Regions from separate parts of the Nitrospirillum karajorum genome, predicted to be linked through region 2. Evidence: riboswitches for the same ligand, from Rfam matches in the RefSeq annotation. Region 2 holds a riboswitch; the other holds the start of a gene.
What was found. A riboswitch is a leader RNA that binds a small molecule or an ion and turns the genes downstream of it on or off. The one in region 2 is predicted to bind thiamine pyrophosphate.
Positions count from the first base shown of each region.

Region 1: it holds a riboswitch for thiamine pyrophosphate, as region 2 does, so the genes downstream of both, thiC (phosphomethylpyrimidine synthase ThiC) here and thiO (glycine oxidase ThiO) in region 2, are expected to answer to the same signal.

Region 1 covers NZ_JAZBQB010000001.1:520,042-523,448, forward strand. Annotated here, with positions in the region: gene UCD39_RS02360 (lysozyme inhibitor LprI family protein) at 65-1,432, shown strand; TPP riboswitch at 1,532-1,642, shown strand; gene thiC (phosphomethylpyrimidine synthase ThiC) at 1,815-3,407, shown strand, end outside.
Region 2 covers NZ_JAZBQB010000003.1:1,623,609-1,627,015, reverse strand. Annotated here, with positions in the region: gene UCD39_RS21290 (thiazole synthase) at 1-513, opposite strand, end outside; gene thiS (sulfur carrier protein ThiS) at 506-709, opposite strand; gene thiO (glycine oxidase ThiO) at 834-2,024, opposite strand; TPP riboswitch at 2,019-2,128, opposite strand; gene motA (flagellar motor stator protein MotA) at 2,329-3,189, shown strand.

The sequences.
Region 1 (3,407 bases), on a different contig from region 2:
TATGGCGTTCCTGGCGGGGATGCTTAATTCTGGCGACACCCTCCACCGCCGGTTGCCTGCCACCATGACCCGCCTGCCGATTTTGAGCGCCGCCGCCCTGTTCCTCTCCGGCATTGCCCAAGCGGCCACCAGCGGCCCCAGCTTTGACTGCGCCGCCGCCAAGACGTCAACCGAACGGGCGATTTGCGCTGATCCGAAGTTGGCGGCCCAGGACAGGGAGGTCGCGCGGCTTTACAGGCAGGTGTTGACCCAGGCCGGCCCGGACGTGGCGGCACTGGCCGGCGAACAGCGCCGCTGGCTGGCCACACGGGACCATCTGTGCCAAGGACCCGCCAAGCCGACATCGCCCCTGACGGTGGGATGGTCGACCGAGGCGGAGTGCCTGTCCCAGACCATGATCCTGCGCCAGGCGGCGCTGACAGCCCTGAGCGAAGGGGAAGACAACCCGTCGCTTTGCCATCGCGCATCGACGACGCTGACCCTGGCCCGCACCGCTGACGACGCCCCCCTGCAAATTCCCCTGGATCGACAGATGATCGCGGCCGGGCTTGTGTTTCCGGCGCCGGAGGAAAAGCTCAGCCCCGCTTGGCGCCATCGGCTGCCGGCAACGGCGGTCCAGCGCCGGGGCGACGCCATAGCCATCATTCCCTTCGGCGCGTCGCATGTGGCGGTGACGGCAACGGGGGGCACGGCCAATTGTGTCAGCGTCACCGCCTTTCCCTTGGACGCCAACGGGAAAGCCGGTCCCGCCCTGCCGCGGCCGGAAAACCGCCCCCAGCCGTACTGCTGGACGGAAACCGTCGGCTTCGGCACGGACGGCAGCGGACGGCCCCTGTTCTTCACCCAAAACGCGGACAGCGTCCGGTCAGAGGCCGGCCCTGAACGCTCAACCCTGTTCATCCGACTGGCCGGAAAAAGTCGCTGGGGCGATTCCTGCAACATCGAGGTGACCTATCAAGCCGCCTTCCGCCTGGGCGAGGGCTCCTGCACTGCCAGCGCGCCCGTCTGCCAAGCCCTGCGGGAAGCGGCGCCCGGTTGGGCGGCCACGGTGGGCGCCAGCCCGTGGGCGAAGGCCGGCCCCTTTCATCCGGCTGGCGGGCCCGCTTACCCCGCCCTGTCCAATCTGACACCCCAGGAGATGGACGGCGCGGGGCCGGAAGGGACCTATGATGTGCCAGACTTTCCCGGCTGGCATTATCGTGGTTTCTTGGCGTTCGAGATGTCGTCGCCATTGATGACCTGGCAAAGTCAGGACGGGCCGCTGACCGTGCGCGTCGCGCCGGGCACATTGGGCTGGCGGGTAGGTGCCATGATCTTGGGCGTCTGGCGGCAGCAAGGCGACTCACTGATACCCGTGGCCGGCTACGTCATCGACCGGGTGCGCATCGGCCACCCCAGCATCAAGACCGTCTCCGCCGTCCAAGCCGACTGATGCGAACCGGCCAGCGGAACTGAACGCCCCCCAACCATTCCCCCACCGCCCCATTTTCCCACCCATTGACACCCGCGCCCCAGGGCGCGCACAGTGCGGCCTTCGTTCCAGGGGTGCGCCGGAGGGCGCTGAGATCCGCGGAGAGACGCGGGGACCCTTTGAACCTGATCCGGATCGTACCGGCGTAGGGATGGGAACAGGGGCCTTCGCGTATCTGCCCGGCACCGGGATCACACGCGCATCCGCCCTGTAGGCCGCGAACCGCAAGCGGCCGTCTTCCTTCCTCCCCATCGTCGTTGCCCCGGGTTGGCGACATGTGACGTGCCGGACGCATCATTGGCCAGAGAGCCAAGGGCGCCGGACTACGGAGGAGCACGACCCTATGCCCGACACCCTGACCCCGGCCGCGATTCCGGGAAGCGACGGCTTCGCCGTCACCACCGGGCCCCTGCCCGCCTCCCGCAAGGTCCATATCCCGGGCACCCTGCACCCCGACCTGCGCGTGGCCATGCGCGAGATCGACCTGAGCCCCAGCGCCAATGAGCCGCCGGTGCGCGTCTATGACCCGTCCGGCCCCTACACCGACCCGGCCGTGACCACCGACATCCGCCAGGGCCTGGCCGAGCTGCGCCGCCCCTGGGTCGAGGCCCGGGGCGATGTGGAGCGCTATGACGGCCGCGCCATCAAGGCGGTGGACAACGGCCTGAAGGAAGGCGAGAGCAGCCCCGTGCCGGTGTTCGACCGCGCCGGCCGCCTGCCCCTGCGCGCCAAAGGTGGGAAGGCCGTCACCCAGTTGGCCTACGCCCGCGCTGGCATCGTGACGCCGGAGATGGAATACGTCGCCATCCGCGAAAACCTTGGCCGCCAGGCGCTGAAGGAACAGCTGGAGCGTGATGGCGAGAGCTTTGGGGCATCCATCCCGGACTTCGTGACCCCTGAGTTCGTGCGGGATGAGATCGCGCGCGGCCGCGCCATCATCCCCAACAACATCAACCACCCGGAATCGGAGCCGATGGCCATCGGCCGCAACTTCCTGGTCAAGATCAACGCCAACATCGGCAATTCCGCCGTCACCTCATCGGTGGCGGAAGAGGTGGACAAGCTGGTGTGGTCCATCCGCTGGGGGGCGGACACGGTCATGGACCTGTCCACCGGCCGCAACATCCACACCATCCGCGAATGGATCATCCGCAACAGTCCCGTGCCCATCGGCACCGTGCCCATCTACCAGGCGCTGGAGAAGGTGAACGGCAAGGCCGAGGACCTGACGTGGGAGGTGTTCCGCGACACCCTGATCGAACAGTGCGAACAGGGCGTGGACTATTTCACCATCCATGCCGGCGTGCGCCTGGCCCACATTCCCCTGACCGCCAAGCGCGTCACCGGCATCGTCTCGCGCGGCGGGTCCATCATGGCCAAGTGGTGCCTGGCGCACCACAAGGAGAATTTCCTCTACACCCGCTTTGAGGAAATCTGCGAGATCATGAAGGCCTATGACGTGGCCTTCTCCTTAGGCGACGGCCTGCGGCCCGGCAGCATCGCCGACGCCAACGACGCCGCCCAGTTCGCCGAGCTGAAGACCCTGGGCGAGCTGACGCAGATCGCCTGGAAGCACGACGTGCAGGTGATGATCGAGGGCCCGGGCCACGTGCCCATGCACAAGATCAAGGAGAACATGGACCTGCAGCTGAAGTGGTGCGGCGAGGCGCCGTTCTACACGCTGGGGCCGCTCACCACCGACATTGCGCCCGGCTATGACCACATCACCAGCGCCATCGGCGCCGCCCAGATCGGCTGGTTCGGCACCGCCATGCTCTGCTACGTCACGCCCAAGGAGCATCTGGGCCTGCCCGACCGTGACGACGTGAAGGTGGGTGTCGTCACCTATAAGATCGCGGCGCACGCGGCGGATCTCGCCAAGGGCCATCCCGCCGCCCGCCTGCGCGACGACGCGCTGAGCCGCGCCCGGTTCGAG
Region 2 (3,407 bases):
TTCGATGTTGTAAGGATTGAGGATGCCCAGGCCCGTGCCGATGGGTGCGCCCAGCGGCATGACAGCGGCGCAACCGACATCGGCCAGGCGGCGGCAGACGATGGGGTCGTCGGTGCAATAGGGCAGGACGGTGAAACCGTCATCCACCAGCTGGGCCGCCGCCGCCACCAGCTGTTCGACATCCGGGTACAGCGTCTCCCGGTCGCCGATCAGTTCCAGCTTGATCCAGCTGATGTCCAGCGCCTCACGCGCCAGCTGGGCGGTCAGCACGGCATCCTTCACCGTGGCGCAGCCGGCGGTGTTGGGCAGCAGCCAGGCCTTGTCCCGCACCAGGTCCAGGATGCCCTCGGCCCCGCCCTCCATATCCACCCGGCGGATGGAGACGGTGACGACTTGCGCGCCCGAGGCCGCCAGGCTGTCCAGGAACACCTGCTGGTTGGGATAGCCCGCCGTGCCCAGGAACAGGCGGGAGGTGAACGCCTTGCCGGCGATGCGGAGCAGGTCTTCAGCCACCTTGCAGCACCTTCACGATTTCAATGGCGTCGCCGTCGGCGACGGCGCGCTCGGCCCAGCGGGCCCGCGGCACGACGGTGCCGTTGATGGCCACGGCGATACCACGAGCCTCGAGCGCCAACCCCGCCTCGCCCAGCAGGGCCGGCAGGTCCAGACCCTCCGCATGGTCGCGGGTCTTGCCGTTCACGGTGATCATGCGCGTTTCCTTATCCCTCAATCGCCGGGCGCCCCCATCCGGGGGCATGGCTTCCTCGCTTTCCAGTCCGCTACGCTTCCCGTAAAGCTCCGGCGGACGTGGTCACGTCCTACAAAGGCCTGAGTCAAAGTCTCATGCCGTGGGCACTCCGCTCCTGAAACCGCCCGATGCCGAAGGGCGCCAGCAGCGGGTCCACCCGGCCGGTCAGGATATGGTCCGCCACCAGGTCGGCGGTGCCGGGGGTCAACAGGATGCCATTGCGGTGATGGCCGGTGGCCATGACCAGGCCGGCCACACCGGGCACGGGCCCCAGGATGGGGGCGTCGTCGCGGCTGCCGGGGCGATGGCCCACCCACATCTCCTCGATGGGGAGTTCCTCCACCCCTGGCAGGGCCCGCCACGCGGCCTCCAGCAGCGCCAGGACGCCACCGGCGGTCAGGCGGTCGTCCCAGCCCTTGTCCTCGGTCGTGGCGCCCACGATCAGGCGTCCGTCCAGGCGGGGCACCAGATAGCATTTGGGTGGCCACACCACATGGCGCAACAGCGGCTGGGCCGGGTCCATGCGCAGGGCCAGCATCTGCCCCTTCACCGGCCGCACCGGCGGAATGGCGCCGTCCGGCAGACCGGCCAGGAGGCGCGACCAGGCGCCAGCGGCCAGCACGACCACGTCGGCGGCCTTCAGCGCGCCGTCCACCACCACGCCCTCGACGCGGCCGGCCAAAATGGACAGGGCCTCGACGGCCACCTCCTCATGCAGGCGGGCGCCAGCCTTCAATGCCGCGGCCTTCAGCGCCACGGCCAGCTTGCGATTGTCCACCTGGCCGTCGGCGGCGCCCAGCACGCCGGCGGCGGCACGGGGATTCAGCCACGGCTCCCGCTCCTTCACCTGCGCGCCGCTCAGCCAGGTGACGTTGAGGTCCAGGGAGCGCTGGAACTCATAGCCGGCCCGCAGCACCTCCACGTCATCGCGGGTCAGCGCCACCTGCAGGGTGCCCTCGGTGCGCAGATCCACGGGCAGGCCGCTGGCGGCCTCCAGTTCGGCGGCGAAGGCGGGCCAACGCTGCTGGCTGTCCAGCGTCAAGGGCAGCAGCGCCTGCTCCCCCGGTTCCGTCTCCACGGCGGCGGCCAGCATGCCGGCGGCGGCATGGGTGGCGCCCAGGCCGGCGCGGCCCCGGTCATAGACGTCAACGGCGCAGCCGGCGGACGCCAGGCGCCAGGCGATGGACAGGCCTATGCAGCCGGCGCCGATGACGATCACCCGGGGGGCGGCAGATGGATGGGCGGAAGAATGGCCCGAAGGCGGAAAATGGGTCACGGTCTCGCGATCTCCCTTCGCCGGCATGATCCGGAGCAGGTTCCATGGGTCTGATCTCAGCCGCGGGCCTGACGGGCAGGCGGACGGCACCCCAGTCGATGGCCGGAACGATGGCGGACCGTGCGCCCGAATTCAAGGGTCTTGGTGGCGGGACCGATCCCGGCCATGGGCGATGGGGGCCCTCTCGACATCCCCCGTCCGGCGGCGCGGTTGCGCCAGCCGCCCTACCCCATCAGAGATTTGACAAGTAGGCCGATTGTCTGGACTCTGCCTATCTTAGGGGTCCATCTACCAAGGTTTGCTCATGTTTGCCGCCATCGGCCTGCTCGGCGTGTTCATCTGCGTGTTCGGGTCGTTCGTGATCTTCGGCGGCAAGATCGGCATCATCATCGAGGCCCTGCCCGGTGAGTTCATGACCATCGGCGGCGCCGCCATCTGCGGCTTCATGGTCGCCAACAGCACGCATGTCATCAAGCAGTCCCTGGGCGCCGTGAAGCGCATCTTCCCGGGCGCGCGGTTCCATAAGAAGGAATACATGGAACTGCTGTCGCTGCTGTATCAAATCCTGAAGACGATGAAGACCAAGGGCGTGCTGGCCATTGAGCAGCACATTGAAAAGCCCATGGAAAGCAACATCTTCAACGCCTATCCGGCGATCATGAAGGACCCGTTCACGGTCAAGTTCATCGCGGATTACCTGCGCATGTTCTCCATCGGCGTGGACAACCCGCATGAGCTGGAGGCGCTGATGGAGCAGGAGATCGAGAAGACCAAGCACGAGGACCTGCACTCCAGCCACGCCTTCCAGACCATGGCCGACGCCATGCCAGCGCTGGGTATCGTCGCCGCCGTGCTGGGCGTCATCAAGACCATGGCGTCCATCACCGAGCCGCCCGAGGTGCTGGGCAAGCTGATCGGCGGCGCCCTGGTGGGCACCTTCATGGGTATTTTCCTGTCCTACTGCATCCTGGCCCCCATCGCCTCGCGCCTGAAAGGCGTGGCGGAGGAGGAGAACCAGTTCTACCACGTCATCCGGGCGGCCATCACGGCCCACCTGGCCGGCTATGCGCCCCAGGTATCCATCGAGGCGGCGCGGAAAAAGGTGCCGACGGAATACATGCCCGATTTCAATGAGTTGGAAGAAGCGCTGTCGGCCATCAGCTAGGGCGGCGGCGGATACGTCGGGCGGGCCCCGTTTCTTATCGGGCATGGCCGTGCCACGAGCCGGCGGCGCACCCGCAACTCAGCCATGCCGCACCGCAATCCCGAATCGGTCTTAATGCGATTGACCTGGGGCGCGGGAGGGGCCAATTACGGTGCCATGCGAATAGAGCGTCATCCCATCGGCCCGGCATGCATCACGACAGCCGCCCACGCCTGACG